One region of the Arthrobacter sp. AOP36-A1-22 genome, then DNA from elsewhere that is predicted to be linked to it. Evidence: riboswitches for the same ligand, from Rfam matches in the RefSeq annotation. Region 1 holds a riboswitch; each other region holds the start of a gene.

Region 1 (7,581 bases):
GCTGGCCTTCACCTCGGTGCTGGGCAACTTCTCCTACGGGGAAGCCAACGTCAACTTCATCACCCGGAACAAGCGGGTGCGGACCCTCTTCGCGCTCGCCGTCACCGCCGTCGTCTTCCTCGGGTCCGTGATCTCCGTTGACCTGGCCTGGTCGCTGGCCGGGGTCACGATGGTCTTCATTGCCATGATCAACCTGGTGGTGATCACCATCCTGGCACCCACCGCACTCAAGCTCCTGCGCCACTACAACGCCCAACGGGCCCAGGGCCTGGACCCGGTCTTCCTGGCCACCGACATGCCGGAAATCAAGAACATCGATTGCTGGACCGAAGAGGACGTCAGTGACCACCTGACCCAGCGCGGCTACCAGCGGAAGGTGTCGGTGTCGGACACCGAATGATCAGCCAGCGGTACAAATTCGCTGCAGGGCGGGCAGGCACTCTTCATTCTGCAGGCTCGTCGTATCGCCCAACGCGGATCCTTCGAACAGTTGGGTCAATAGCCGGCGCATGATCTTCCCGGACCGTGTCTTGGGGACATCGGGGACGAAAACGATGTCGCGCGGTTTGGCGATCGGGCCGATCTGGGTTGCCACGTGAGCGCGCAGATCGGCGGCGGCGGCCAGTTGCGAGGGCGTCGACCCGGAACTGGTGCCGCCCCCGAGGAGCGCCTTGTCGCGGGGCACGACGAACGCCGTTGCCGCATGGCCGGTCGTGGCATCGACGGAGGGGCAGACCCCCGCCTCGACGACCCCCGCATGGGAGACCAGAGCTGATTCGATCTCGATGGTCGAGAGCAGATGACCCGAGATGTTCACCGCATCATCGGTGCGCCCCAGGATCCAGATGTCGCCGTCGTCGTCGTACTTCGCGCCGTCTCCGGCAAGGAACCAGCCCTGCGCGGCGTACTTCTGCCAATAGCTGGTGAAGTAGCGTTCCGGATCGCCCCACACGGTACGCGCCATGGCCGGGCCGGTGGCGGTGAGCACGATGTTCCCTTGCACGTTCGCCGGGACCCGGGCGCCGTCCTCGTCCACGATGTCCGTGGCCACCCCGGGAAGTGCGCGGGTGCCGCAGCCGGGCTTGAAGCTTATGTCGGTGGGGCGGGGGGAGAGGACCGTGGCGCCGGTTTCGGATTGCCACCAGGTGTCGACCATCGGGATGCCTGCATTGGGCTCACCGGGAACCACGGAATCGCGGCCGACTTGGGTGCGCAGCCAACGCCAGGCCTCGGGGTTCACGGCCTCCCCGACGGTGCCGGCCATCCGGATGGAGGAGAGGTCGTGATCGGCGGGGATACCGTCCGGGAACCAGCCCATGAGCGAGCGCACCAGGGTCGGGGCCGTGTAGTAGCTGGTCACCGAATAACGTTCGATGATCTCGAAGTGCCGTCCCGGATGCGGGGCGTTGGGGACGCCTTCGTAGAGGACCTGGGTGACACCGTTGGACAGTGGTCCGTAGATCTCGTAGGTGTGGGCGGTGACCCAGGCCAGGTCGGCGGTGCACCAGTGCACGTCCAGGTCCCGCTGGCCGGGGTCCGGATGGCTGAAGAGGAACTCGTGGCTCCAGGAGGCTTGGGTGAGGTAGCCGCCGGTGGTGTGCACCAGACCCTTGGGCTTCCCGGTGGTCCCCGAGGTGTACATGATGAACAGCGGGGTTTCGGCGTCGAAGGCCTCGGCGGCGTGGGTGCGCGGCTGCTTCTCGACCACCTCGTGCCACCACAGGTCCCGGCCTTCGGTCCACGCGATCCCGCTGCCGGTGCGACGGATGACCAATACGTGTTCGATGGCGTTGTCCCCGGCCACCGCGGCGTCGGCGTGGGCCTTGACCGGCACCGCGGTTCCGCGGCGGAACTGGCCGTCGGTGGTGACCAGGAGCTTCGCCCCGGTGTCCTCGACCCGGAATCGCAGGGCCTCGGCCGAGAAGCCGCCGAAGACCAGCGAATGCACCGCACCAATCCGGGCGCAGGCCAGGGTGATGACAATGGTCTCCACCAGCACCGGCAGGTAGATGACCACGCGGTCCCCGACGCCGATGCCCAGGGAGGTCAAGGCGTGGGCCGCCTGGCTGACCATGCCGGTCAGCTCGGCGTAGGTGACACTGCGCCGGTCCCCGGGTTCGCCCTCGAAATGCAGGGCGACCTTCTCCCCCTGGCCGGAGGCGACATGCCGGTCGGCACAGTTCACCGCCGCATTGAGTTTCCCGCCCTCGAACCAGCGTAGTTCGGGGCCCCGGCGGGCCACCGGGTCCACGGCGGTAGTGCTGTGGATCGTATGCCAGGGTTCGGTCCAGTCCAGGCGTGCCGCGGCCTCGGCCCAGAAGTCCAGGCGTGCGGCTTCGGCGTTCAGGACATCGAGCTGGGCGTCGGCAGTGGGGGAGTCCATTGTCGGTACGTTGGTCATGGGTGCTCCAATCGGGTGGGCAGTATGACGCGGGGCCATGTAAGGCTTCCCCGCGGTGGGTAGCGGCCCCCGGGAGATGACCGGTGGGGTCCTAGGCGGAAACCGGGATGGTTTCTTCCGTGGTGGGCAGGTGCTGCCGGCGGGTGGTTCCTACGGTGAGATTGAAGATCGCCAGTGAGTAGAGGGTCACGGCGGTGAAGAGTCCCAGCCCCAGAAGCCCGAAATGTCCCAGCCATTCTCCGAACGTCAGCAGTGCTGCAGCGACCAACGTTCCACCCGCGGTGTAGCGGATGCCGGCCGTTCGTCGTTTTCGATCCGGGGTGGATTCCCAGGGCACGGTCACCAGCGTGACCACGACCATGACTGCAAGGTTGATGCCCATTCCAACCCACACGGGATGGATTCCTGCGAAGAACGTTGTGGCGGACCAGCCCGAGAGCTGGTTCCAGGCAATGCCGGCAAGGAACCCGGAAAGCATGGCTGCATGTACTGCCCGACGGCTGGCCAACGGCCAAAGGAAGACCGCGAGAACCGGCGCCAACGTGGCCCCGTTGCGCAAGGTCCAGGCAAGGACGTTCCACCAGGCAGCCTGCTCGGTGCGAAGGATCCCGTAAAGGATCATCAAGGCCGTCAGGGCAACCAAGGAGTACCGGGTGTAGCGAACCAGATCTTGTTCGGTGGCCTTGGGGCGTAATGCGCTGCCGACATCACGGCCCAGGGACGTGGCTCCGGAAAACTGGCATGGCCCCGCCCAGCCCATGGCGCAGGCCCAGACGCCAAGGAAGAAGAGGCCGACCAGCGGCGCCGGCAGGGTCTCGCTGATGTAATAGGGGACAGCCACGAGGCCAAGTTCCTGGTCGGGAACCGCAATGGCTGCGGAGGTCCCCACCAGGGCACCGAGGACGATGAAGGGGATCCCGAAGAGGGCTGCCGCATACAGGCCCTTCTGGCCGTCACGCGGAGAGCGGCAGGACATGGTCATTTGGAAGGCAGCCTGCGCCAGCGGCACATTGACGATGAATGTCCCAAACCAGGCGACGATGAGGGACAGCCCGGCATTTCCGGGGTCGACCATCGCCGGACGGGTGGCTGCCAATTCCTGCCAACCGCCGGGGCCGGGATTCGACAACACTACGAAGCCCGCGATGACGAGCATGACGACGAAGACCAGGCAGTTCAACGTCTGATTGAATGCCACGGACCTCATGCCGCCCGACCAGAGAAAAACCAACAGAAGCAGCGCGGTCGCAGTGACCGTCCATTGCAGCGGCAAATCGGTGAACGCCGTCAAAGCCGAGGCGAAGGCGATCGTTGTGGCCACCGACCACATGGGGAAAGTGACCGCCGTAATGACGCCCGCGATGGCTTTAGCCGCCCGACCGAACCGATCACCGATGATGCCGGTGACCGTCACGACGAGCTTCTCCCGCAGCGGTTTCACCAGCAACAAGGCGATCAGCAGAATTTGCACCGTTTCGGCCACTCCGTACCAGGCAGCGGAAATCCCGGTCCGATAGCTGAGTTCCATGATGGAAATATATGAAGAGCCCGAGAAGAGCCCCGTGATGCAGAAGGCGACGGTCCAAGGGCTGAAGGAACGGCCGCCATCGAAGAAGCCCTGTCCGCCGGGACGCCCTGCGCGCACGCGGGACCAGCGGCCGCCAAAGAGCAAAAGAGCCGTATAGCCCACGGCTAAGCCGATGGTCCATGCGCCCGCCGATGTCACTGCTCCACCTTTCGGGACCGCGAGTCGAGACCGCGAGAGAGGGCATCCGCGTTGTTGCATTCCCTTTCAGGAGCGTCGACATCGATCAACTCCGCGAAATGCCAGCGGAGATCCACGACAACGCCGGCGGCGCGGATCAGGGTCAGCGCCGGACAACGTGATTCCACGGACGTCGTCAGCTGGTCCAACCGGCTGGCATCTTGTTCTCCGGTCTGGACGTGGACGGCGATCCGGCAGGAATGAAAAAAGGGCTGGACATCGGCGGTACCGGCGAATCCGCGCGTGTCCTGGGTAGCCAGGCAATAGGTCTCGATGGCTTCGAGACCGATCTGCAGTTCCTCGGCGATCTGTTCGACCACCACGCCCAGGCATGCGTTGACTGCGCCGACCATGTATTCCATGGGAGTGGGGGCGGTATCGGTCCCGCCAACGGGTTCGGGCTCGTCCACTTCGAAGCCGAAGGCCCGGATCCGGATCTTCGTCCGCATGGATCCCTGCCACGTCCCTTGGGAACGAATGCGTTTGTCGTGGGCTTTCGGGGAGACGGAGCCCCCGAGGCGGGTCTGCTGTGCGTCGGTCGTACGGGTCGGGGCAATGCTCATGAACTCAGCTCCATCGTTCCTGGCGGAAGCACCTTCGCCGGTGACGGGTTCCGCGGGGTGGCGGGGCCTTGTTCGGCGTGGTTGCTGCGGCGTCACGGAGCCAGATCTCTCGGCCGCTCGGGATGGGTACCTTTCCACTAAAGGCCACCGGCACCAGAAGAAGCAACTTCACACGACGCGTTGCGAAATATTTCATTGATGTTTCCTGCGAGGTGCCCGGATTGAACTTTCGTGTCCAGAACCCGTGCAAATAACGGAAATATTCGATGTTGCTTGGATTGCCTGGGGCTCGGAACCTGGGCTGAAACACCCCGGAAAAGTGGTTTCCGTTGACTCCAACGGTGGCGCTGAGGGCCCATGATGTGGCCCAATGGAGACAACAACCATCCAGAGCGGCCGAGAGATCTGGCTCGATGACGCCGCAGCAACCCCTTCCCGATCCGTCGGGAGGAAGGTGCTCACGCCGGAACCGATGGAGTGATGTTCTGTGGCTGCCCTGCCGATCGACGAAGCGACCCCGCGACACCTGATCAAACTGACCCCCGGCGTGCCCGCCGACGGACACTACGACGAACTCGCGGCGGTCTTCAGACCCGTGTTCGCCAGCATCGCCGATGGCGCCGCCGACCGAGATGCCCGGCGGATCCTGCCCTTTGAACAGGTCGGCTGGCTCAACCAGGCCCGCTTCGGTGCCCTGCGGGTCCCCCGGGAGGTCGGCGGCTTCGGCGCCTCGCTGGTTGATTCCTTCCGCCTGCTCATCGAGCTGGGGGAGGCCGACTCGCAGATCGCCCAATTGCTGCGGGCCCATATCGGCTTCGTCGAATCGGTGCTGCTGCTCCACGACGAGGCGGTCAAGGCGCGCTGGTTCGCCCGCTTCGTCGCCGGGCAGATCGTCGGCAACGCCTACACCGAGCGCGGCGGCAACGACCTGGGCCACCTGAACACCGCCGTCGAACAGTCCGAGGCCGGCTGGATGCTCACGGGGCAGAAGTACTACTGCACCGGGACGATCTTCGCCGACTGGGTGGCGGTCACCGCCATGGCGCCAGCGGTTGAAGGACGCCACGTCGCGGTGGTGTCCACCCAGCATTCGGGGGTGGTCATCCACGACGATTGGGACGGATTCGGCCAACAGCTCACCGGCACCGGGACCACCGGATTCGCCCGGGTTCCCGTGGATACGCTCCTGGACCCCGAGGTGCTGGACGTCCACCCGGAATCGGCCATCTTCCAGTTGGTACTGCTCGCCGTCCAGGCCGGTATCGCCCGGGCGGTCCTCGCCGACGCCCGCGCCCACACCCAACTGCGTGAACGCGCCTTCACCACCGGAACCGGCGTCCCCTCCCGGCATGAACCCCAGGTCCTGCAGGTCATCGGAGAGATCTCGGCGACCGCCTGTGCCGTGGACGCGATCCTGTTGGCCGCCATCGCCGAACTCGAATCGGTGATCGGCCAACCGGGGCTGAGCCCCGCGGAGCAGTACGCGGTCAGTGAGCTGGCCGCCAACCGGGCCCAGACGAGCATCCAACCACTCGTGCTCGAGGCGACCAGTAAGCTCTTCGACGGCCTCGGCGCCTCGGCGACCTCCACCGCCTGCAATCTGGACCGCCACTGGCGCAACGCGCGCACCATAGCCACCCACAACCCCGCCATGTACAAGTCCCGCATCGTCGGCGACTACGAGGTCAACGCCGCGACGCCGCGCAAACTCGGCGCCGTCGGCGACCTCAAGACCCCTGAAGGAGAAAAATGAGCACCACACCAGCACGCCGCCGGATCCGCCTGAACGCCTTCGACATGAACTGCGTGGTCCACCAATCGCCGGGGCTGTGGCGTCATCCGCAGGACCAGGCGTGGCGCTATAAGGAACTGGGCTACTGGACCGAACTGGCCAAGACGCTGGAGAAGGGGCTGTTCGACGGGATCTTCATCGCGGACGTCTTGGGCACCTACGACGTCTACGGATCCACCAACTCCACCCCGCTCTCCGCCGGCGCCCAGGTCCCGGTCAACGACCCGTTCCTGCTGGTCTCCGCGATGGCTTCCGTCACCGAGAACCTCGGCTTCGGGGTCACCGCCGGAACCGCCTACGAACACCCCTACCCGTTCGCCCGCCGACTGGCGACCCTGGACCACCTGACCAACGGCCGCCTCGGCTGGAACGTGGTGACCGGATACCTGCCCTCGGCAGCCAGGAACATGGGCCAGGAAGACCAGATGGAACACGACGAACGCTACGACCACGCCGATGAGTACCTCGAAGTGGTCTATAAGCTGCTCGAGGGTTCCTGGGAGGACGACGCCGTTCTCCGCGACCGGGAATCGGGGGTCTACACCGACCCGTCGAAGGTCCACGAGATCGGCCACGAGGGCAAGTACTTCAAGGTCCCGGGCATTGCCATCACCGAACCCTCGGTGCAGCGCACCCCGGTCATCTACCAGGCCGGTGCCTCCCCGCGCGGCCTGGAATTCGCGGGGGCGAACGCCGAATCCGTCTTCGTGAATAGTCCGACCAAAGAAATCCTCACCGACACCGTGCGGAGGATCCGGGACAATGTCGAGGCCGCCGGCCGCGACCGCTACGACGTGAAGATCTACACGATGCAGACGATCATCACCGCTGCCACAGACGAGGAGGCGCAGAACAAATACGCCGACTATGCCTCCTACGCCGACATCAACGGGTCGCTGGCCCTGCTCTCGGGCTGGACCGGAATCGACATGTCACAGTACGACCTTGACGACGTGATCGGTGAGGACGTGAAGTCCAATGCCATCCAGTCCTCGGTGGAGACGTTCAAGAAGGCCTCCGGGGATGACGGCAAACCGTGGACCATCCGCCAGTTGGCCGA
Region 2 (7,581 bases), on a different contig from region 1:
GGGGCGTTGCTGGGCTCGACGGGCAAGGCCTTCATGGGCGGTGTACTCCGGGTCTTCACAATGGATGTAGGTGCTGCATTACGTCACACAGCATAGGCCAATTGACCTGTTAGCCAGATCACTTTAGCTTAGTAGGCAACAGATGTTTACCTGTAAACATCATTTTTTGATCATCCTCCCTTTTCCGACCAGAGGTTCCCCATGGACATCATCAATATCGCGATCGTCATCGCGTACCTGATCGCGATGCTCGCGTTCGGCTGGTGGGGCAAGTCCCGCACCAAGAACAGCAGCGACTACCTGGTCGCGGGGCGCCGACTCGGCCCCTTCTTCTACACCGGAACCATGGCCGCCGTCGTACTCGGGGGCGCCTCCACCGTCGGCGGCGTCGGCCTGGGCTACGAATTCGGCCTCTCCGGCGCCTGGCTGGTCATCGCCATCGGCATCGGGGTGCTGCTGCTGAGCATGTTCTTCGCCCCGCGGCTGCAACGACTGAAGATCTTCACCGTCTCCCAGATGCTCACCCTGCGCTACGGCTCCAAACACGCCACCAACGCCTCGGCGGTGGTCATGCTGGCCTACACGCTGATGCTCTGTGCCACCTCCACCGGGGCCTACGCCACGATCTTCGTCGTGCTCTTCGACTGGGACCGCTGGCTCGCCATCGCCGTCGGCGGGGCGATCGTGCTCGTGTACTCCACCATCGGCGGCATGTGGTCCATCACCCTGGCCGACCAGGTCCAGTTCGTCATCAAGACCGTCGGTGTCTTCGCCCTGATGCTGCCCTTCGCCCTCTCGGCGGCCGGCGGCTTCGAGGGAATCTCCGCCGGCATCCCCGAACGGGCCCGCGATGAATTCTTCAGTTGGGGCGGCCTGGGCGCCGAGACGATCATCACCTACTTCGTGGTCTACACCCTGGGCCTGTTGATCGGCCAGGACATCTGGCAGCGGGTGTTCACCGCCCGCACCCCCAAGGTGGCCCGCTGGGGCGGAGCCACCGCCGGCATCTACTGCGTGATCTACGGCATCGCCGGGGCGATCATCGGCATGTCCGCCCGGGTCGCCCTGCCCGGCATCGACATCGAGGCCCTGGGCAAGGACGTCGTCTACGCGGAGGTCGCCATGACCCTGCTTCCGGTGGCCGTCGGCGGGATCGTCCTGGCCGCCGCCGTGGCGGCCATGATGTCCACCGCCTCCGGCGCACTCATCGCCGCGGCCACCGTGGCCCGCAACGACGTCACCCCCTTCGTCGCCAGCTGGTTCGGCAAGGAGATCGAGGTCAACACCGGGCGCAACCCCGAGCACGACGTCGCCGCCAACCGGTACTGGGTCCTGGGCCTCGGGGCCGTGGCGATCATCCTGGCGATCCTCGTCAACGACGTCGTCGCCGCCCTGACCATCGCCTACGACATCCTGGTCGGCGGGCTGCTGGTCGCGATCCTGGGCGGGCTGCTCTGGAAGCGCGGGAACGGCATCGGCGCCGCCCTGTCCATGGCGGCAGGGACCCTGGTCACCCTGACGACCATGATCACCCTGGAGGCACTGTCCACCGAGAAGTTCTCCGGGGTCTACGCCAATGAGCCCATCTACTACGGTCTGGGCGCCTCGTTGGTGGTCTATGTCCTGTTCAGCCTGCTCTCCCCGCCGACCCGCCCGGAAGTGGCCCGGCACTGGTCGGATCGGGTCGCCGGACGGGTCGACATGGAGGGCGTTTCCGCCGATCAGCAAGCCTGAACCCGCCCCGGCGTCGTCCTCGTTCCCCCCGGGTGACAGTGCTCCCGGGGGAGCAGATGTCGAACACGAATCTAGCCGCACCAACGCTGGGATGCAGCGGGAATGACGTGGAACACAGCTTGGGTTGCCCCGGCAATCACGTTAGGCTGGCAAAAAGCTTCATGAGACGCGGGCAACAGCTCCGACTACCCGCGCACCAACCCCAGGTTCGTGGGTGGTTCGGATGAAGAAGCGGCCCGCACGACAACGTGTTGGGTAAGAACGCACGAGAGGAAATCCGTGGCGCAAAGCGTCTCCGTCCTTCCAATTTTCGATTCGATGCTAGGCACCGTCTGCCTCAACGTGGACGGTCACTGGGAGCGCTTCATCGCGCCCCACCCCAAGGATCTCGACCATGCGCTGGCCAACACGGCCGGCCGACCGGTCTGGGAATCCGACTCCTGCGCACTGACCGTGCGTATTCCCCGGGCACACCGCCCCGACGGGGAAGCACAGGTGTTCTTCCTTGAACGCCTGCCCGTCCGCGACCGCGCCGAGGCTCCCTCGGGTATGCTGGTCGGCTGAAGGGGAGTAGTTCCACACCCCACCCGCGCTGGATCGTTGATCCGGCACGGGTGGACGAGGACCTGTCGACATACCGACCGCCCTCCCGGCGGTCCGGCATTCCACCCGGCACCACGCCGGGCGAACGAGACCTTCGGCCCGCCACTGGCGGTCCGAGGCTCGTGGCCACCCACCGACCTTTGACCGGCAGTCCCGCACCACCGCGGGGACATACGAACCGATTGAAGGACGCCCAATGACACCGGATGCCCCCTCCCCCGACGCCGATCCGCCAGCCGCGGAGGCCTCGCGTAGGGAGCCCACGCCCGCCGAGATCCGGCGCTGGCGCAAATACCTGGCCGACGAACGCGTCGAAGGTTCCATCTACCTCACCCTGGCCAAACGCCGTGAGGGCGAGGAACGCCAGATCCTGTTGGGTCTGGCCCGGGCGGAAGCCCGCCACCAGGAGCATTGGTCCAATCTTCTGGGCGAGCATGCCCGGAAGACCGCACGCCCCTCGCTCAGCCGCGTCATGCTGCGGTTCATGGCCCGCAACTTCGGTTCGGTCTTCGTCCTGGCCTTGGCCCAACGGGCCGAGGGCGCCTCCCCCTACGACAGCGACGCCGACGCCACCGCTCAGATGGCCGCCGATGAGCTGGTGCATGAGGAAGTCGTACGCGGGCTGGCGATCCGCGGCCGCAACCGGCTCTCCGGCAACTTCCGGGCCGCCGTCTTCGGGGCCAACGACGGGCTGGTCTCCAACCTGGCCCTGGTGATGGGCATCGGCGCCGCCGGGGTGTCCAGCGCGCTGGTCCTCTTTGCCGGGGTCGCCGGCCTGCTCGCCGGCGCCCTGTCCATGGCCGCCGGGGAATACGTCTCCGTCCGCTCGCAGCGCGAACTGCTCACCGCCTCCCAACCGACCCAGATCACGCTCATCGCCGCCCCGGATCTGGACCTGCAGGCCAACGAACTGGTCCTGGTCTACCGGGCCCGCGGCATGAGCCGGGAGGCCGCCGAGCACCGGGCCGCCGAACGGCTGGGGACCTTCAGCTGCGACTGCGACCCCTCATTGTCCCTGCAACCCGAGGTGCCCGAAACCGAAACCGGCGGCGACGAACACGAGGCCCTGGGCTCCGCCTTCGGCGCCGCCGCCTCCAGCTTCTGCTTCTTCTCCTCGGGGGCCTTGGTCCCGATCCTGCCCTACCTCTTCGGTATGGGCGGGCTGCCAGCCCTGCTGGTGGCCCTGCTCCTGGTCGGGGTCGCGTTGATGCTGACCGGGGGCATCGTCGGACTGCTCTCCGGCGCCTCCCCGGCCAAACGCGGGTTCCGGCAGCTGGCCATCGGCCTCGGTGCCGCCGGGGTCACCTACGTTCTCGGCCTGCTCTTCGGCGGGAACATCGGCTAGGACCCGCAGAACCCGGCCCCTTCCGTTCAGCTGGCGCGGCGCATCCGGCGGGCTGCGGCCACGGGGCGGCGGTCCCCCGCCGGGGGCGGGGTCGGCTCCTGCGTGTCCGGCTCGCCGGCCGGTTCGGTGCCCTGCCCGGGGGCCGGAGCATCCCGCCGTCCGGCCTTGGCTGCGGCGATCATCTCGCGTGCGGGCCGGCGTGGGGTCGTCGTCAACGGCCGGGGGGTCGCCCCGATCGGCGGCAACGGCTCCACGGGCACCTGCGGGGCGTTCTTCCGGGTCTTCGCCGCCTCGGCCTCCTCGGCCCGCGCGGCCTTCGTCCGGCGTTCGTGTTCCTGCCGGGCCGCCCTCTCCTCCTTGACCCGTTCGGCGGCGGCGGTCCGTTCCGCCTGGGCCCGCTCGAGCTCCGCCGCCTTCTGCGCCTTGGCCTGCTCCTCGCGGGCGGCCTCTGCCGCCTTCTCGGCCTCGACCCGCTCCTGTTCCGCGACCTTCTCGGCCTGGGCGCGTTCGGCCAGGGCGGCCTGCTCGGTCTTTTCCGTTTCCTTCAGTTCACGGGCGCGGCGGGCCTCGGCGGTGCGTTCGTTCCGGGCCGCCCGACGGGCGGTCTCGGCTTCCTCCGCCAGCACCAACCGTTCGGCCTTGGCCGCCTGGGCCGCAACGCCTTCCTCATCCTGCTGCGCCGCCTTCTGGGCGCGGGCCTGCTTCCGGGCGGCCTCCTTCGCCTCCTGGGCGGGGGTCAATGACTTGGCGCGGGGCTTCCGCGGGGAGGGACGCGGTGGTTCCGGCTCCGGGGGGCGCGGCGTATTGGGGTCGAAATAGTCGGCCAACCGATCCAGCGTGCGTTCGATGTTCACCGGGGTGCTGCGAGTGAACCCCATGACCTTCAGCGGCCATTGACGTTTCAGCCGCGAGGCATCCCAGGTCTCACGCACCAGCGTGCCCCGCGGGGCGGGGATCAATTCGTAGCGCCAGCGGTGGCCGTTGAAATGCCGCCAGGCGATCAGCCGGTTCTCCTCGAACTCCACCACCGTGTTCTGGATCCGATATCCCACGCCCAGGCGCATGTCCATCCCGAATTCGGAGCCCAGTGCCAGCCGCTGGGGTTCGTCCTGCCGGGCGCTCTTCACCGTGCCGGAGCCGTCGATGAGCGGATGCTTCGACGGGTCGACGAGTAGTTCGAAAATGGCCCCGGGAGGCGCCTGGACCAGGCGCTGCCGGGTCACGAGATAGGGATTCGAGTCCATAGCGCCAGCCTACCCAGCGCAGCTGCCGATCCTCTGGATCTCACCGGGCGCTGCGCCGACGGGTTCCGGGGCTCCTGCCCCGGGCCCGGGCCCCCCGGCGGGCCGGTCACCCGCCGGCGAGGATGTCCACGGCCGCCTCGGGGGTCTCCACCAGATGGATGGCCGCTGCCATGTCCCGGCCTTCGGCCAAGGATTCCAAGAGCGGCCAGGCCGGCAGTTCACGGGTCCAATGCCGCCGGCCCACCAGGATCATCGGGGTCTGGGTCCTGGCGGTTCCGTAATAGTTCTCGCAGGCATCCTGGAAGATCTCCTGCACGGTTCCGGCGGCCCCGGGCAGCACCACCAGCCCTCCGGTGCAGGCCTTGAGCAGCACGTCTTCACGGATCGAGTTGGCGAAGAACTTGGCGATATGGGTCGCAAACAGATTCGGCGGCTCATGCCCGTAGAACCAGGTGGGGATCCCCACCGTGGGTGTTCCCCGGGGATGGTCTTCCTGCACGGCGAGCGCGGCGCGCGCCCACTGCGAGATCGAGGGACGGAACGACGGGGCGGCGGCCAGCCGCGTGATGGCCGCCTCCAGGACCTCGTCCTCCTCCGCCGCGAGGTAGGCCCCGAGATTGGCGGCCTCCATGGCCCCGGGGCCGCCCCCGGTGGCGACCGTGAACCCGGCGCGGGCCAGGCTGCGTCCCAGATAGGCGGCGTCACGAAACCCTGCGGTGCCGCGTTCGGCCGCGTGTCCACCCATCACCCCGACCACCCCGCGGCCGGGGATCCGCCCCGGGGCATCGCCGTCGTGCGCACCGGCCAGCAGCTGCTCCAGGGCCACGCCGACCGCATGGTCGTGCAAGGTGGTGGCCAGGGCCATGTTCAGTCCGCCCCGACCGGCACCCCGGTGGCGGCTCCAGGCATAGATGCGCGCATCGGGGGTGTCCTCGTAGGCGTGGTCCTCCAGTCCCGCATAGAGGTCCTGTGCCGTGTAGAGCCCGCCGCGGTACGGATCGAACGGCAGCCCGGGCAGATCGGGGAAGACCAGGGCCCCGCGGCGACGTAGACCGGGGATGGAACCCGGCGGCAGATCACAGCCGAGGAAGACGGCACCGGAGACGTCGGACCGCTCCAACGCCCGTCCACGATCACGCAGATCCAATGATTGGCAATGCCAACCGGCCATCGGGACACCGCTGGTCTTCGTGCGGGAATCGAACTGGTCGACCGTGTCGATGTCCAGCTCACGGGGCGGTGTCTGCATCGCCGGCGAGGAGTTCATGAGCACACCCTACGGCGACAGCGGGCGGCCCGGCATCCTGGTTCGTCGGCAGGGGCCGGGACGTGAAACGATAGGAGGATGGCAGAATCCGATTTTCCCCTCGTTGACGCCCGCGAAATCCTCCGTGTGGTCGGTGGTGCGGCGTTCACCCGTGGGAAGGGCTATGCCAATGCGGAGCACGTCCTGGACCTGGAATTCAGCGCCGGGGACCCCCGGCTGACCGCCCGGGTCATCGGCACCGAGGAGGAGCCCTACAGCACCTCGGTGGCCCTCGTGGACCGCAAGGGGGAGTGGACGGTCGGCGAAACCTGGTGCAGTTGCCCGGTCGGCACCCATTGCAAGCACGCGGCCGCGCTGCTGATCTATTCGAACACCCTGCACCTGCGTGCCCAACGGGTCTTCTTCGAGAACACCGCTGCCCCGGTGAAGGTCCCCGCCTGGCAGGACACACTGAATTCGCTGATCAGCGCCGGCGGCCGCAGCGGATCACCGCAGCCCCGGGCAGGGGCCCGGTCCCGGGGCGGCTCGGACCGCCACCAGCTCCAGCCCCTGGCCTTGCAGTTCGAACTCCAGGACACCACCCAGGTCGCCCACCGGCAGTGGGCTCCCGGTTCCGGGGTCGGACACCAGAACAATTCCGGACACCGTTGGCGCCTGGGCGTGCGCCCCATGGTCCGGTCCGGCAACGGACGCTGGGTCCGGGGCAACCTGCGCTGGAACACCATCAGCTTCAAGACCTACGGACTGAACCTGGATGAGGAACAGCATCGCTGGTTCTGCCAGTTCGTCCCGCTCTACCGCGCCAACGGGCAGCTCTACTTCGGTGAGGACAACGACTGGCTCTACCTGGACGAATTCTCCTCCCCGCTGCTCTGGTCGTTGCTGGATGAAACCGAATCCCTGGGCATCCGGCTCATCGGCCCCCGGTCCGCCACCACCATCCGGCTGGCCGACACCGCCTCCGTCTCCCTCACGGCCGGGCATCCGGAGGATGACGACGGGGCCCTGGGGCTGACTCCCCTGCTCAGTCTCGACGGGCAGGAACTCGAGCTGTCCCCCGAGACCCCCGTGGGGGCCATCGGCAACCACGGCGTCTACGCGGCCCGGGAGGATGCCGAGCTGATCGTCTTGGCGCCCACCGCACGGAAGCTCGATGCCGCCGAGGTGGCCCTGCTGCACCAGCCCGAAACCGTCGTCGTTCCCGCCCAGGAAGTCGGTGACTTCATGTCCTCCGTCTACCCGCGGTTGGGACGCCGGCTGGCCATCAATGCCGCCGACGATTCGGTCGAGCTGCCGGGGATCCTGCCGCCCAAACTCATCCTCGAGGTCACCTACCCCGGCGGGGACACCGCCGAGCTGGCCTGGGACTTCGATTACGGGCATGGCCC
Region 3 (7,581 bases), on a different contig from region 1:
CTTCACCACGTTGGCCGAGGGGGCAAACGCGACCGACTCGGGCCAAAGCGACCTGGTCGCTGCCCTGGATTACTTCGAGGCCCACGACGTCGTCGACCCGGCCCCGCTGGGCCGGGCCGTCGCGCAGTAGTCGCAGTGTCCGCGCCGGCCATTCGCCGGCGCGGCCGTTGCCGGCCGCCTTCAGCCCATGCGCGAATTCGCCAGGATGATGCCGATGGGGGCCGATACCAGGATGATCACGATCATCGCCCGGTATCCATAAAGCCACCACCGCTGTTCCGAGGCAGCACCGCGGGCCGCCCAGATGAACAGGCCCATGGCGACGACGATCAGCCCCGCACCAATCCACGTCAGCAACGTCAGGGAGAACATCGAGCCACCCAGTACGGCGATATTGGCGAGGTTGTACGTCAAGACTTCGGCCGAAACGAAGCCCTCCGACGGGGTTTTTACGGCCAACCGGGCCTGGCCCAGGCCCAGCACCACTTGCGCGACACCGACCACCAGCACCAGATAGGCGACCGCCCAGGCGGCCAAATAGGACGGGGAGGCGGCACTGATGGCGGAGAAGAGACCACCGAGCAGCATGCCGAGGCCACCGATGACGAGGAAGGGAGTCGCTGTTCTGTTCACGCCTACAGACTACGGATTCACCGTCTCCCGTGGAACAACCCTCAGGCCCGGTTCTTCAGGGTGTCTTGACGCCGAAACTCCCGCACCCATACGGAGAGCGTGAATCCGGAGCCTGCGACGATGAGCGCGCCGATCACGGGCAGCCACCAGGATTCCCCGAAGAGCCCGAAGACCAACAGCAGTAGACCCACGAGGATCATGGCGCAGTAGGCGGCAATCAGGAGGCGTTGCTGGGTGGAGAAGCGCATACGCGCACCGTACCGCGTATTCGCCGACCTTTCGAGAGGCGGGCAACACCTGAGAGACTCTGCCCATGAGCGTTTCCTTCCAGTGCACGACGTGGACCACCATCCCTCAGGAACACTTATTCGATCTGGCCCGGAACATCGACACCCATCAACAATCGCTGGCGAAGTCCCGGGAGGAGGCCATCGCCGGTGTCACTTCCGGCCTCATCTCACTCGGTGAGAACGTGACATGGCGGGCTTGGCACTTTGGCGTCCCCCTGAAGATGACCAGCCGCATCATGCAGATGGAAGCACCGCACTCCTTCATCGACGAACAGGTCAAGGGCCCGTTCCGCTGGTTTCGTCATATCCATGAGTTCAGCCAGGAGTCGGGGGGAACAACCATGGTTGACCGCGTCGATTTCGCCGCACCGTTCGGCCCTCTCGGTCGTTTGGCAGAGAAGCTCTTCCTGGCCCGTTATCTGCAGAAGCTCATCGAGGAGCGGAACCGCCATCTCAGCGCCGGGCCCGTGGACTAATTAGCGGCCCTGATTGCGCGGATGCTTCCGTGCAACGCGTTCATTTCCGCGCTTATGGTTGCCGGTGATTCGCGCCATGAGTGCCTGCGGTTCTTGTGTTTCGATGTCGGCCAGGAAGCACGTGGCCATCATCCCGCGCAGTGTTGACGCCCGCCGGCCCTGATGGAAGATCACGACGGAACCGCCACGGGCACACGGTTTGTCAGCCCCCTGCCGCACCAGCCGCGTCTCGCACCGCTTCCGGCCACGGCCGCCAGTGCCCATCGGAAGGGAGCATGGCTTCTGCCACCTCCATCCTTCCCTCGGGCACATCCTCGGCATGGATGCACCCGGCTTCTTCCCACCGGCCCGGCTCGGCCAGCCGATAATCGACAGATTGGTCGTCGTTGGGATTAATTCGTTCAAAATAGCCGCCTGAGACGACGGCTCGCACCACGGATTCAAGGTTTTCCAACAGCTCCTGGACATCGTCATCGCAGGCATCGCAACCGCATACCGGATAGTGGGCGTCGTAGAGGGCGCCAGCGTGCAGGAAGATCCCCGGGAACCCGGTGAAGACGAAGGTCAGCGGGGCCGCGAGCAGGTTGGACGGGACGACCCGGACCGCGTGGACGACGTCCTCCGAGGGGAACAGCAGATCGGAAGCAACCTCCGGGTCCCGTTCGGCGACGACGTCAAAGGCGTCCAACAGCCAGTCGAGCTGGGCATCAGCGACCTCATGCAAGGGAGCGAACCGGTGTCGATGGCCCACCGTGGAGTAGGCGCGCGAAGGCGGAGACATCCCTTCCCACCGATGGCCGTAGGCGATCGGGGCGCCCTGTCCATCGCGATGGATCTCCGGGGTGAACTCCGGGCGCCGGTATCCGCTCATGGCCCCACGATAACCGCTGGGATACCCCCTGGCGAGGGGAATCCTGCTGCGGGGATGGCGGGCTCTCCACCCGCGGATGACCCGGCGTATGTCTCCGGATGACGCGACGCGTTTGCCCGATCGGCGTTCCCGCCAGCAGAATCGAACCCAAGAATCAAGAGATCCAACCTGAGGCCCTGGCCGGTTGGACGGCAACCCCCTTCGCCATAGTGGGGTGCCCCAGGTGACGATTCGACGCCGTCCCGACCGGGAGGCGTAAGTATGGCGCAGCGCCACGCTCGCCATGACAGCGAAGGAACGCCATGACCCAGACCCTTGCAGAAACCAGCATTTCCAACCGCGCCGAACGCCTCGATTCCGCGGGATCCGCCTGGGCGGAACGGATCGGTCAGAACACTGCCAGCGCATCGCTGCAGTTCCGCGCGACGGCCGACCCGGTGGGCTCGGTCGGTTCGACCATCCGCGCCGGACGCCACGAATTCACCGTCGACGAACCGGCGGCATTGGCCGGGGACGACGTCGCCGCCAGCCCCGTCGAATACGCCCTCGGGGCGTTGATCTCCTGCCAGGTGGTGGTCTACCGCCTCTATGCTCACCAGCTGGGCATCACGATCGACTCGCTGGACATCTCGGCGGACGCCGACCTGGATGTGCGCGGCCTGTTCGGCATCGAGGACAAGGTCCGCCCGGGATTCGGTGATGTGCGGCTGACCGTGGACGTCTCGGGTCCGGCCACCGAGGAACGCTATGCCGAACTCCAGGCGGCCGTCGACGCCCACTGCCCGGTATTGGACGTCTTCACGAACCCGACCCCGGTGACCACGACCCTGCGGGTCAACTCCTAGAAGGCGGCCAGCAGCCGACTCCCAACAGGACCTCCGAACCGGCTGTACCTGCCGAATTGCACGGTGTTGTCCCTGGGGCTGCGGCTCCTGGTGTCCAGTCACGATCCATGAAGCAGCGATCTCTTGATGTTCATGAAGTGAGCTTCTGTCTAGTTCGACGGTCCAGTGACAACTGTCCGGCTCCCGGCACCGTGATGGCCAAGTTGAAACCGCTGAGCTGTCGTGGATCGGGGTCTTCCCCGAGGACCAGTGCGCCCAGGCCTGCCACTGCCGGCGGCGGGAGCCGTCAGCAGGGCAGTGGCGGTGGCCGGCAGCCTCCAGAGGTCCCCCTGAACCACAAGGTGTAGGCGGGCAATCCTCCGATGCCACCGAGCTAGAGGTAGCCGGTTGCCCCGGCGGCCTCGAGCTAGTCGGGGTGGCTCCGGGGGCCTACCCCACACCAAGGGCAGACACGACGCGACATGGGGAGTCCTCCCCATCGCATGTCAAGGCTCCATCTGGAAGACTACTCCCGATCACCCGAAATACTTTCGATGGAGGAAATTTTGAGCAGCAGCACCCCCAACCCCTATGGCAACCCCGGAGGGGTCACCATGCCCACCCATGGTGAGGCTCCCTTGGACCAGCCGCTCTACGGGGCCAGCTTCGGCCAGGCCATCAAGCGCTTCTTCAAGAAGTATGCGACCTTCTCGGGTCGGGCCAGCCGCAGCGAGTTCTGGTTCTTCGCGCTTTTCAACGCCATCGTCTACACCGTGTTCTACGGCTTGGCGATCGGATTCGGACTGGCCGGCTCCGACCCCGTCACCGGTGAAATGGGTGCCGGCGGGGCCATCCCCTCCTTGGTGATCGGGCTCTATGGGTTGGCCATCATCATCCCGTCCATCGCCCTGAGCGTCCGCCGCCTGCACGACGGCAACTTCAGCGGATTCCTGTACCTGCTGATCCTGGTGCCGATTCTCGGTGGGCTCGTGGTCCTCGTCCTCATGATCATGCCCTCCGTCCCCGAAGGTGCTCGTTTCGACGCCGATGGCGGCGCGGCAGCCTACGGGAACGCCTTTGGCACCTCTGCCGGGTACCCGGGAGCACCGGCTGCCGGCGGCGGTTTCGCGGGCCAGAACCCCCCACAGGGCTACCAGCAGCCCACCGACCCGACCCAGGGCTAGCCAAGCCCCGGCGATGTCCCGGCGGTCCGCCGCCGGGGCATCGGCCCCGCACGCCAGCGCACACCGCCTGGCCTCGACTCCCCCGGAGAACCCCTTGAGCGCTGGTTACCCCAACCCCTACGGCGGCCCCGCGGGATCCGTCGCCCCGTAAAGCAACCCCTCGGGGCGCACCGTCACCTTCGGGGAGGTCCCGGTGGAGCAGCCGCTCTACGGCGCGGATTTCTATCAATCCGTGAAGCGCTTCTTCGGCAAATATGCAACCTTCAGTGGTCGAGCGAGCCGGAGTGAGTACTGGTGGTTCTGCCTCTTCAACAGCATCGTCTATCTCGTCCTCTTCGCCGTGTTCATCGTTCTCGGGGTCGGTGGCATGGACCCGGTGACCGGCGAGATGGGGCTCGGCGCCGCCTTCCCGCTCCTGCTGCTCACTGTCTACTGGCTGGGGACCTTCGTCCCGAACATCGCGCTCTGCGTGCGTCGGCTGCATGATGGGAACTTCAGCGGGCTGTTGTACCTGCTCACCCTGATCCCTTTCTTCGGCGGGGCTGCTCCTCTTCATCCTCCTGCTCATGCCCTCGGCCCCCCGCCGGCGCCCGTTTCGACGCGGATGGCGGAGCGGCAGCCGGCGCGGCCATGCTCGGGGCACCCACCGGGCATCCAGGCTCCGCGGTCGGCTACCCCGGCGCCCCGGCCGGCGATCCCGCGGGGCAGTACCCTCCACAGGGCCACCGGCAGCCCACCGATCCGACGCGGGGCTAGTCACGCCCCACGGATGTCCCGGCGGTTCAATGCCAGCACCGAGAGCCCGATGCACACCAGACCCACCCCTGCCAGCAGGAGGGCCGCCGGGACATCCACCCCGCTCACCAGCGGGGATTGTCCGTAGGCCCAGTAGTAGGGCGACAGCCCGTGCAACCATTCCAGTTCCGGATTCTGGTTGCCGATGGCGTTGAAGGCGTATCCCAGCACCGCCACCACGGCTCCGACGCCGATCCCGTGGATCCGCCGCCCCCCGATAGCCCCGCCCAATAAGGCGAAGGAGCCGTTGAAGAACACCAGCAGGGCGAACATCAGCACCCCTGCCACGGCATGGCCGGCGTCGATCCCCAGTTCCGAGGGCCCCTTGAGGATCAGCAGCACGGCCAGGATGAACAGGTGCAGGAGCAGGATCCTCATGACCAGCGCCGCGGCCCGTTCGAGGACCAGCTGGCTGCGGGTCACGCCGTGGGCCAGGGTGAGTTCGAGCAGGCCCGATTCCTCATCCCCACCAATGGCAGCCGCCCCGGCGCCGACGGCCATGATCGTCATCAGCAGGAAGCCGATCAGGCCGAAGACGGTCGCCTGGGTGTAGCCCGGTCCGCTGGTGATCTGGCCGTAGTTCAACGCGTCGACGAGTTCGGGGGGCAGGGACTGGATCATTTGCTTCATCTGCTCGCTGCCCCCGATGGACGGGTAGAGCGGCAGATACAGGCCCATCACCGCCAGCATGGCCAGCGCCCAGATGAGCATCGAGGCCTTCGCATCGATGAGCGCCTTGGAGAAGAGCGGAAGGACTCGCGGACGGCTTTGCCGGCCGCGGTGCAGGGCGGTGGCGCTCATGAGGTGGTCCTTCCGGCGCCGTGGTGCCCGTCGGTGGTTCCCGGGGTCCGGTACAACCCCAAGACCACCTCTTCCAGATCCGGTTCCTCCACGGCCAGGTCCACGGGCCGCAGCCGGGGCAGGAGGTCCACCAGCTCAGCCACCGGACCGGACCACGTCGCCGAGGCCTGGCACACCGGCCGGCCGTCGCCGTCTTGCATCTGCTCCAGCCGTAACCCGTCGAGGCCTTCCAGCGCCCCCAATAGCCCCCGCACCTGGTCGACGGGCAGCGGGGTTTGGATGCGCAGGCGGCTGGTGGCTCCCTCGCGTAGTTCGGCGACCGTGGAGGTCGTGGCAATGGCTCCTTCGCGCAGGATCGCCACGGTGTCTGCCGCCTGTTGGATCTCGCTGATGACGTGCGAGGAGAGGAAGACCGTTTGCCCGGCTTCGCGTGCTTCGGCGACCAAGGACAGGAATTCTTGTTGCATCAGCGGGTCCAGTCCGCTGGTGGGTTCATCGAGGATGAGCAGTTCGGGTTCGTGCATGAAGGCCTGGATGATCCCGAGCTTCTGCTTATTGCCCTTGGACAGCCGACGGGTCTGCCGATCCAGGTCGAGCCCGAGGCGTTCCGCCAGCCCCTCGACCCGGCCGGAGGCGACGGGCCCGCTGATGTCCTCGAAGTGGCGCAATAGCCGCCGTCCGGTGGTCCTGCCCTCGAGGATCAGTTCCCCGGGCAGGTAGCCGATGCGTCGTCGGAGGTCCGGACCGGCCTGGCGCGGTGGGACGCCGAGGACACCGAGGTGTCCGGCGCTGGGCCGGATGATGTCCAGCAGGCAACGCATCAGCGTGGTCTTTCCGGCGCCGTTGGGCCCGATGACCCCGAACACGGATCCGCGCGGGACGGCGAAGTCGATACCGTGCAGGACCTCGTTGTTTCCGTAGCTCTTGTGCAGTCCAGTGACTTCAATGGCGTGGCCCATGACCGTCCTTTTCTTCGAGCGTGGTGGCGGCTTCCCGCGTAGCGTCAAGGAATGCGGAGTCCGTATACAACGGATGCGTATAAAGGTCGACGGCGGGGACCGCGAGTCGGTCGATGGCTTCCACACCGAACCCCTGCTGGCCCAAACCACGGGCGACATGGCGACCCAGGACCAGCAGGCCCAACGACTGGGTGACCATCAGGGCGGCAGTGGCTTCGGGGTCCCCGACCTGGCGCATAGTCCCGGCCCGGGCGCCGTCCTGGAGGATCTGCAGAGTCAGGGAGAAGTAGGCGTCGAAGAGGGAGTCCCCTGCCTCCGAATCCTCCACCACCGCTCGTCGGATATAGGCGAGCTCACGTTCATATGCAGCGGGGTTGGCCAGATATTCGGTCAGTGCGTCACGCAGCTTGGCGGGGTCTTGGGACTTGGCGGTGGCCGATTCATGGGCCGTTTCCAACACGTGGGTATCGCAGGCCCGGCGCAGCCCCTCCTTGGTGCCGAAATAGTGGATGACCAGCCCTGGGGAGACCTCGGCGGCGGAGGCGATGTCGCGCACCGTGGTCCGGGAGAAGCCGTGCCGACCGAAGAGGGTGATCGCGGCATCGCGGATCCTGGCCCGGGTCGTGACATCACCATCAATTGAACGCATGTTTAAGATACTAAACAACGGTTCAGCATAGTCAAGGGTCGGACGCTGCACGCACGCAAAGGAGGCGGCCCCGCAGTGGGGGGCCGCCTCCTTTCGTCA
Region 4 (7,581 bases), on a different contig from region 1:
TCCACCGTAGATCTCACCGGCCTGGAAGACGAAGCCGCGCCGTTTGGCGAGGGAGATGACCTGATCGAGCGGGGACTGGGGCGCCATGAATTCAACTCCAATGGTTTACGAGGCCGCTGGTTGCGGTCCGTAGCGGGGTAACAATATCGGCCAAGCCTAACGTGATCGCCGTGTCCGCAGGCAATTTCACCTACCGGCGCCCCCGCGTGGGCCGGGCCAGCCGTCCGGCCGGGACGCTGGCCAGGACGACGGCGGCCAGGGTCAGCAGGGTGCCCAGCAACGTCGCCACGGCGATGACGGTGCCCGGGGCCGGCAGGATCAGGTCGATGGCCAGCGAGCCGACGAGTTGTCCGGCGATCATGCATAATCCGGAGATCAGCACGCCCAGGGATTTGACCAGCAGGGCGCCGATGGCGATGAACACGCAGCCGAAGACCCCTCCGGTGTAGAGCCACCATTCGGCGGGGAAGGACAGCTGGTGTTCACCCCCGAGGGAGCTGAGGCCCCACAGGATGAACAGGGCGGTTCCCCCGACGAGGAAATTGACCAGGGTGGCGGTGATGGGGGTGCCGTAGGCGGCGGTCTGGGTCCCGTTCATGGCCTGCTGGAACCCCATGAACAGCCCTGCGGTGAACGGCAGGAGCACCGGCACCAGCCAGGAGAGCCCGTCGGCGGAGGATTCCAGCCGGGGCGATACCGCCCACAGTACGGCGATGATCATCAGTACGGCCCCGGCCATCCGCCGGGCGGTGATGAAGCGTTTGCCCCCGGGGCCGAATCCGACCCGGTCGACCATCAGCCCGCTCATGGTCTGTCCGGTCACGATGGCCACGGTGAACAGTGCGACGCCGATCAGGGGCACCGCGTGGCTCTGTCCGAAGACGATGTAGCCGCCGCTGATCCCCGCCAGCAGGTACCAGCGTGGGAATTCTCGTCCGGCCACGGCCCGGCGCATGGCCACCAGTCCGGCCCGCCCCCGCGGCAGCAGGACCGAGGCCAGCATCATGACCACGGTCCCGCCGGCGAAGCTGATGGCCGCCGCGGCGTTCGGGTCCCCCATCCGTTCAGCGAGCCCGCCGTTGATCCGGCCCTGGATGGGCATCATCAGTCCCCCGATGATGGCCAGGACCAGACCGGCCCATAACGGAAGGTGCCGGGCCTTCGCCCGCGGAGCAATCACTGGGGTCATCGTTGGACATGCTATCGCCGCGGTGGCGGCCGGACCTGCTCGTGACGCAAGATGGTCTCATGACAGCAGAACAGCCCCGGCCCATCAGCATCCGCGACGATTCGATCCGTTTGGGGCAGCTACTGAAGCTGGCGAGCCTGGCCGAGGACGGTTTCCATGCCAAGGAGCTCATCGAAAACGGGATGGTTCAGGTCAACGGTGAGATCGAGACCCGCCGGGGCCGGCAGTTGAAGATCGACGATGTGATCGCCCTGGCCGACGAGTCGGTGATCGTCACCTCCGAGTAGGCGCGACTCCGCCGGGTCCTAGTCCAGCACGTGGTGGCGCAGGAACTCGCCCACATGCTTCATTTCCGGTTCCGATACGCTGTGGCCCATTCCGGCATAGAGCATCTTGGTCAGGTCGGTGTGTTCCCCGGCCCAGTCCAGGGTGAAATCGATCTTCTCCTCGGTGATCACCGGGTCGGCTTGTCCGCGTCCCCAGAACATCGGCGTCCGGGCCGCCTTCGTGGCCTGGTCGTTGAAGAATTCGTGTCCGGCGGCCTGGATCGCGAATCCCGACAGTCCGACGACGGCGTCGATCTCCTCCGGTCGGTGGCGCAGGACCGAGGTCGCCACGGCCATCCCCATGGAGAAGCCCAGGAGCGTCACCGATGCGTGCTGTTCCTTCACCTCCTCCAGCCAGGCCCACACCTGCTGCACCGACTCCACGACCTTCTCCAGCGAGTAGTCCAGGTCCTCCATCAGCGGGAACCAGGTGTAGCCCGGGCCCATGGCGTAGGGGGCACGCACCGAGGCCAGGGTGAATTCCTCCGGCAGCATCGGGGCCAGGCCGATCAGGTCCTTCTCATGGGAAAGGTAGCCATGGAACAGGACCAGCAGGGGGGTGCCCTCCCGCTCGGATTCGGGGCGGGACCAGGCAACGACGGGCTGGGGCAAAGTCTCAGTCATGCGGCCATTGAATCACGCCGGCGCGCCCGGCCACAGGACGCGGCATCGCTTCCGGCGTGCCTGCCGGTCGTGTCCCGGGGTGGTAAACCCGGGCGCCCGGTGAAATGATGTACCCGTGAGTAACAATGATGCTTCCTCCGCACCGGACCAGTCCGACCCCTCGTCCACGTCCCCCGGCGACGCGATCCGCCACCCCTGGCGCCGCATGGTCTCCCTCGGCGACTCCTTCACCGAGGGCATCGGGGATCCGGATCCGCAGAGCCCCGGCGGACACCGTGGCTGGGCCGACCGTGTCGCCGAGCAGCTCAGCCGGCAGGCGGAGGACTTCGCCTATGCCAACCTGGCGATCCGCGGCCGGCTGCTGGACCAGATCCATGAGGAGCAGCTGGAACCCGCCCTGGAACTCCGCCCGGACCTGATCACCATTTGCGCCGGGGGCAACGACGTGCTGCGCCCCGGTGGGGATCCCGATGCCCTGGCGGTGACCATGGACCGGTTCATCGGCGAGCTCTCGGCCACCGGGGCCACGGTCCTGCTGTTCAACGGCCCCGATATCGGTGAAACCCCGGTCCTGGGCTCGATGCGCGGCCGGGTGGCCATCTACAACGAGAACTTGCGGGCCATCGGCGCCCGCCATGACGCGGTCGTCGCCGATATGTGGGCGATGCGCCAGCTCCACGAACCCCGGATGTGGGCCCCGGACCGGCTGCACTTCTCACCGCTGGGCCACCACACCATTGCGATGATGGCCCTGGATGCCCTCAACGTCGAACACGAGCTCACGGCCTTGGAGCCGAGCCCCTCGGAGCCCAAGCCCTGGAGGGTGGCCCGGCGTGAGGACCTGGTCTGGGCGCGCACGCATCTGGCGCCCTGGGTGCTGCGGCGGCTTCGGCACCAGTCCAGCGGTGACGGAATCACGGCCAAACGCCCGCAGGCCATGCCCTTTTCCCCGGGCGGGACCCCCCACAGCGTGGGTGCCGGGGATCCGCGCAACGACGCGGACTAGGTTCCCGGGGCGGGGCCCTCAGGCGTAGAACCCCGAACGAAGGACCTGGTTCAACTGTTCGATGTCGGTCAGGAAGCCATCGTGGCCGATCGGTGAATGGATGTACTGGACCTGCGGTGTCTCCGGCAGGGCAGCGGCCAGGCGCTCGGACTGCTGCGGGCCGTAGAGCCGGTCGCTGTCGACGGCGGCGATGAGGAATTCCACCCCGCCGGTCCGGGCCAGGGCGGCCTCGACCCCGCCCCGTCCCCGTCCGACGTCATGCCCCACCAGTGCCTCGGTGAGCACGATGTAGGAGTTCGCGTCGAAGCGGGTCACCAGCTTGCCGGCCTGGTGGTCCAGATAGCTTTCGACCTGGTACCGGCCCCGGTCGAAGCCGGGGCTGCCGAAGGGGTCCTCCTCGGCCTGGCCCTCGTGCCCGAAACGGATCTCCAGTTCCGGCTCGGAACGGTAGGTGATGTGGGCCAGCCGGCGGGCGATCCCCAGCCCCGCGAGGGGGCCGGTGCCACTGCCCCGGGCCACGGTGCCGACGGCGTCGAGGGCGCCGGCCGAGGGCGCCGCTCCGTAGAAGTCGCCACCGGAGAAGTCCGGATCCAGCCGGATGGCCTGCGTCTGGATCTGCCCGAAGGCGATCTGTTCGGCGGAGGCGACCGCGGTGGCCGCAATGACGGCGCACCGGGCCACGCGTTCGGGGTATTCCACCGCCCATTCCAACGCTCGCGCTCCACCGAGGGAACCGCCCAGGACGGAGTGCCAGCGTGAAATGCCCAGGTAGTCGGCCAACCGGGCCTCGGTGCGCACCGAATCCCGCACCGTGGTGAACGGGAACCGGGAGCCCCAGGCCTGCCCGTCGGGGTCGAGGCTGGAGGGCCCGCTGGAGCCATAGCAGCCGCCGACCATGTTCGGGGCCACGACGAAGAACCTGTCGGTATCGATCGTCTTTCCCGGACCCACGAGTCCTTCCCACCAGCCTTCTTCCTGGCTGTGCCCCCGGGAGACATGGGTATCCCCCGTCAGGGCGTGCAGCAACAGCACCGCATTGGAGGCCCGGGCGTCCAGGGTCCCCCAGGTCTCGTAGCCGATCATCACCTCGGGCAGCCAGCCGCCGGTCTCGAAGCGGTAGCCGCCGATGGGCACGCATTTGAGGATGCCGTCACGGATCAACGGCGCCCCGGGGGCCTGACGTCGTTCCCTCACGTCGCCGACGCCCTGGCTCACCGGACGGCCTGGACTTCCGGGGCGGCCTCTGCGGCTTCGTCCCCGGCGGCGGCCGCGGCGGCGAAACCGACCTCGAGGTCGGCGATGATGTCGTCGATGTGCTCGATGCCCACCGACAGGCGCACCAGTCCGGCTCCCACCCCGGCCGCGGCGCGTTCGGCGTCGGAGAGCTGGGAGTGCGTGGTGGAGGCCGGGTGGATCACCAGCGAGCGCACATCGCCGATGTTGGCGACGTTGGAGTGCAGTTCGAGGCCGTCGACGAAGGCCCGGCCGGCCGGTTCGCCGCCGGAGATCTCGAAGGCCAGGACCGCGCCGACGCCCCGCGGGGCGTATTTGCGGCCGAGTTCGTACCAGGGGCTGGAGGGCAGGCCGGCGAAGGCGACGGAGTCGACCTGGGCGTGGGCCTCGAGCCATTCGGCGACCTTCTGCGCGTTGGCCACATGGCGTTCCATGCGCAGGCTCAGGGTTTCCAGGCCCTGGGCGATCAGGAAGGCGTTGAACGGGGAGACCGCCGAACCCAGATCGCGCAACAACTGGACGCGCGCCTTGAGGATGAACGCCAGGTTCGCCCCCAGGGCGCCGTCGACCCCCAGATCGCGGGCGAAGACCAGCCCGTTGTAGGACTCGTCGGGGGTATTGAATTCCGGGAAGCGTTCCGGGTCGGCCGCGAAGTCGAAGTTGCCCGAATCAACGATGGCCCCGGCGACGGAGGTTCCGTGCCCGCCCAGGTACTTCGTGGCCGAGTGCACCACGATGTCGGCACCGAATTCGATGGGGCGGACCAGGTACGGGGTGCCCAGGGTGTTGTCCACGATGAGCGGGACCCCGGCTTCGTGGGCCACCGTGCTGACGCCCTCGATATCCAGGACGTCCTGGCGCGGATTGGAGATGACCTCACCGAAGAATGCCTTGGTGTTCGGTTTCACCGCGGCCCGCCAGGAATCCAGGTGGTCGGGATCCTCCACGAAGGTGACCTCGATGCCGAGGCGCTTCAACGTGTGCTTGAACAGGTTCTGCGTTCCCCCGTAGAGGCTCGGGCTGGCCACGATATGGTCCCCGGCTCCCGCGAGGTTGAGGATCGAAAGCGTGGTCGCCGCCTGGCCCGAGGCCAGCAGCAGGGCCCCGACCCCGCCTTCGAGGTCGGCGATCCGGGTTTCGACGGCTTCCTGCGTCGGGTTGCCGGTGCGGGTGTAGATCGGCTCGAGTTCCTTCAGCGCGAAGCGTGCTGCGGCACTCTCGGCGCTGGGGAAGACATACGACGTCGTCTGGTAGATCGGCAGCACCCGGGCCCCGGTGGTGGGATCCGGTGCCTGTCCGGCGTGGACCTGGCGGGTTTCAAAAGACCATGATGCAGACATTTCTGTCCCCTTCTACGACTCAGGGGCCCCTGTTCCACGGCGGTCCCGGAAGGGAACGCCGGGAGGTGACCCGCGCTTGTCCGTTCTCCTTGTGGAGGCGAACCAGGTCTTCACCCGGGGCACCCCACCGCGAGTGGAGGGTTGCCGGCCAGCAAACCGGGGTTTCGCGCTGGCACTCATGACCTGCCTCCAGTGTTGTGGATCGGGGCGGCCGCCGCAACAACGCGGCGTCAATATGACCGCAGGGCGCAACATTCCTCCCCCTCCCCCGTCCGGTCCCCCTCCTGACGGCCGCGATGGAGGCCCGGGAAACGGGTCGAGGAAAATACGAACCATGGTGATTTAGGGCACCCTAAGTCGAGACGCACCTCACAAAGTGCGATCATGAAGCCATGATGAGGTTGGATCACGTTTCGTACGCATGTGGACCAGACGGGTTGGCCGCGACGGCCGCCCGTGTCGGCAAGACTCTGGGGATCGAGTCCGTCAAGGGAGGCATTCATCCCCGCTTCGGGACCAGGAACGTCATTTTCCCGTTGAAGAACACCCAGTACCTGGAGGTCGTGGAGGTCCTGGACCACCCGTCCTCGGACAAGGCGCCGTTCGGCCAGGCCGTCCGGGCCCGATCGGAGATGGGTGGCGGATGGATGGGTTGGTGCGTCGCCGTTGACGACCTGGCCCCGTTCGAGGAACGTCTGGGCCGGTCATCGGTCCCGGGCAACCGCAAGTTCCCCGACGGCCAAGAACTGACGTGGCAGCAGATCGGCATCAAGGGCCTGATCGCCGACCCGCAGGTGCCCTACATGCTGCGCTGGGATACCGGCACCGAGGACCTGCACCCCTCCCGGGCATTGGATCCGCAGGGGCATATCTCCGGGATCGCGATCGCCGGTTCGGTCGAACGGGTCCGCGAATGGCTGGGCACCCCCTCGGAGTCGCCGTTGGGCGATGTCGAAGTCCAGTGGGAGGCCCCCAATGGCACCCCGGGAATCATGACGGTGACCTTCGAGACCCCCTCGGGGACCATCACCCTCTGATCCGCTCACGGAGGTGGAACACCGAACGACGGCGGCCCGCGGGCCGCCGTCGTTTTCGCTCTGTGCCGTCCCGGATCAGTGCCGCGGCACCGCCGCGAAGGGTCCGTCGGCGGCGAAGACCCGATCGGCGAAGCGATCGCCGATCAGCTGATGCGTTGCGGAATCCGGATGCAGGTTGTCCGGCAGCGGCAGCTCGGCCTCGTCCGGGGCCCCATACAGCTCGAGTCCGTCCAGGAAGTACAGGTTCGCATCGTCCGCCCGGTCTTCGACCAGGGAGCGCATCTCGCGGCGGATGACCTCCAAGGTCAGCCGTCCCGCCGATTCATCCCCTGGGGTCCCCGTCGCGCTGAACTTGACCTGGCTGGTCCCCAGGCTCTCCGGGACGATCGTGCCGGGGCCCGACGTGCTTTCGTGAATCGGGCAGAAGATCGGGGAGATCAACACCAGCGGCGTGGTGGGATGCCCCTCGCGGATGGTGTCAAGGAATCCGTGGATGGCCGGGACCAGGGTCCGCACGCGCATGGCATCCAGGTTCACGATGTTGATGCCGAGTTTGACGCTGATGACGTCCGCTGGCGCATCGCGGATCACCCGCGCCATGAAGGGGTCCACGAAGCAGCTGCCCCCGAAGCCGAGGTTGTGCAGTTCGACCCCGCCCCGGCGGGCTGCCACGGCGGGCCAGATCCCGCTGGGGGATGCCGCGTTCGATCCCTGGCTGATGGAGCTGCCGTGGTGGACCCACAGCGGACGGGTCCGGGGCGCGGGGTGGAGCGGCTTGTCGGAGCAGAGGCTGATCAACTCCAGGGATTCATTGTGGGGGAGGTGG

The links. Region 1 has a riboswitch for S-adenosylmethionine ahead of ACT3S2_RS11365 (acyl-CoA dehydrogenase family protein). Riboswitches for the same ligand answer to the same signal wherever they lie in the genome.
Region 2: another riboswitch for S-adenosylmethionine. It lies ahead of ACT3S2_RS12605 (hypothetical protein); the one in region 1 lies ahead of ACT3S2_RS11365 (acyl-CoA dehydrogenase family protein).
Region 3: another riboswitch for S-adenosylmethionine. It lies ahead of ACT3S2_RS01970 (OsmC family protein); the one in region 1 lies ahead of ACT3S2_RS11365 (acyl-CoA dehydrogenase family protein).
Region 4: another riboswitch for S-adenosylmethionine. It lies ahead of ACT3S2_RS09745 (bifunctional o-acetylhomoserine/o-acetylserine sulfhydrylase); the one in region 1 lies ahead of ACT3S2_RS11365 (acyl-CoA dehydrogenase family protein).

What each region holds. Positions count from the first base shown of each region.
Region 1 is NZ_JBQSWX010000018.1:36,509-44,089, forward strand. Features, by position in the region: gene ACT3S2_RS11345 (alanine/glycine:cation symporter family protein) at 1-400, shown strand, start outside; gene acs (acetate--CoA ligase) at 401-2,401, opposite strand; gene ACT3S2_RS11355 (sodium:solute symporter family protein) at 2,493-4,187, opposite strand; gene ACT3S2_RS11360 (OsmC family protein) at 4,124-4,729, opposite strand; SAM riboswitch class I at 5,110-5,208, shown strand; gene ACT3S2_RS11365 (acyl-CoA dehydrogenase family protein) at 5,217-6,482, shown strand; gene ACT3S2_RS11370 (LLM class flavin-dependent oxidoreductase) at 6,479-7,581, shown strand, end outside.
Region 2 is NZ_JBQSWX010000022.1:35,850-43,430, reverse strand. Features, by position in the region: gene ACT3S2_RS12615 (helix-turn-helix domain-containing protein) at 1-35, opposite strand, end outside; gene ACT3S2_RS12610 (sodium:solute symporter) at 202-1,734, shown strand; SAM riboswitch class IV at 1,892-2,002, shown strand; gene ACT3S2_RS12605 (hypothetical protein) at 2,053-2,298, shown strand; gene ACT3S2_RS12600 (VIT1/CCC1 transporter family protein) at 2,534-3,682, shown strand; gene ACT3S2_RS12595 (hypothetical protein) at 3,709-4,926, opposite strand; gene ACT3S2_RS12590 (LOG family protein) at 5,033-6,193, opposite strand; gene ACT3S2_RS12585 (DEAD/DEAH box helicase) at 6,272-7,581, shown strand, end outside.
Region 3 is NZ_JBQSWX010000002.1:128,798-136,378, reverse strand. Features, by position in the region: gene ACT3S2_RS01995 (bifunctional metallophosphatase/5'-nucleotidase) at 1-130, shown strand, start outside; gene ACT3S2_RS01990 (hypothetical protein) at 181-633, opposite strand; gene ACT3S2_RS01985 (hypothetical protein) at 675-881, opposite strand; gene ACT3S2_RS01980 (SRPBCC family protein) at 947-1,399, shown strand; gene ACT3S2_RS01975 (DUF6226 family protein) at 1,602-2,270, opposite strand; SAM riboswitch class IV at 2,423-2,538, shown strand; gene ACT3S2_RS01970 (OsmC family protein) at 2,573-3,115, shown strand; gene ACT3S2_RS01965 (DUF805 domain-containing protein) at 3,661-4,278, shown strand; partial or broken gene ACT3S2_RS01960 (DUF805 domain-containing protein) at 4,472-4,759, shown strand; gene ACT3S2_RS01955 (ABC transporter permease subunit) at 5,035-5,874, opposite strand; gene ACT3S2_RS01950 (ABC transporter ATP-binding protein) at 5,871-6,833, opposite strand; gene ACT3S2_RS01945 (TetR/AcrR family transcriptional regulator) at 6,817-7,482, opposite strand.
Region 4 is NZ_JBQSWX010000014.1:8,578-16,158, forward strand. Features, by position in the region: gene ACT3S2_RS09715 (glycine--tRNA ligase) at 1-87, opposite strand, end outside; gene ACT3S2_RS09720 (DMT family transporter) at 191-1,189, opposite strand; gene ACT3S2_RS09725 (RNA-binding S4 domain-containing protein) at 1,249-1,476, shown strand; gene ACT3S2_RS09730 (alpha/beta hydrolase) at 1,495-2,139, opposite strand; gene ACT3S2_RS09735 (SGNH/GDSL hydrolase family protein) at 2,255-3,145, shown strand; gene metX (homoserine O-acetyltransferase MetX) at 3,164-4,339, opposite strand; gene ACT3S2_RS09745 (bifunctional o-acetylhomoserine/o-acetylserine sulfhydrylase) at 4,357-5,718, opposite strand; SAM riboswitch class IV at 5,786-5,902, opposite strand; gene ACT3S2_RS09750 (VOC family protein) at 6,111-6,755, shown strand; gene ACT3S2_RS09755 (GDSL-type esterase/lipase family protein) at 6,831-7,581, opposite strand, start outside.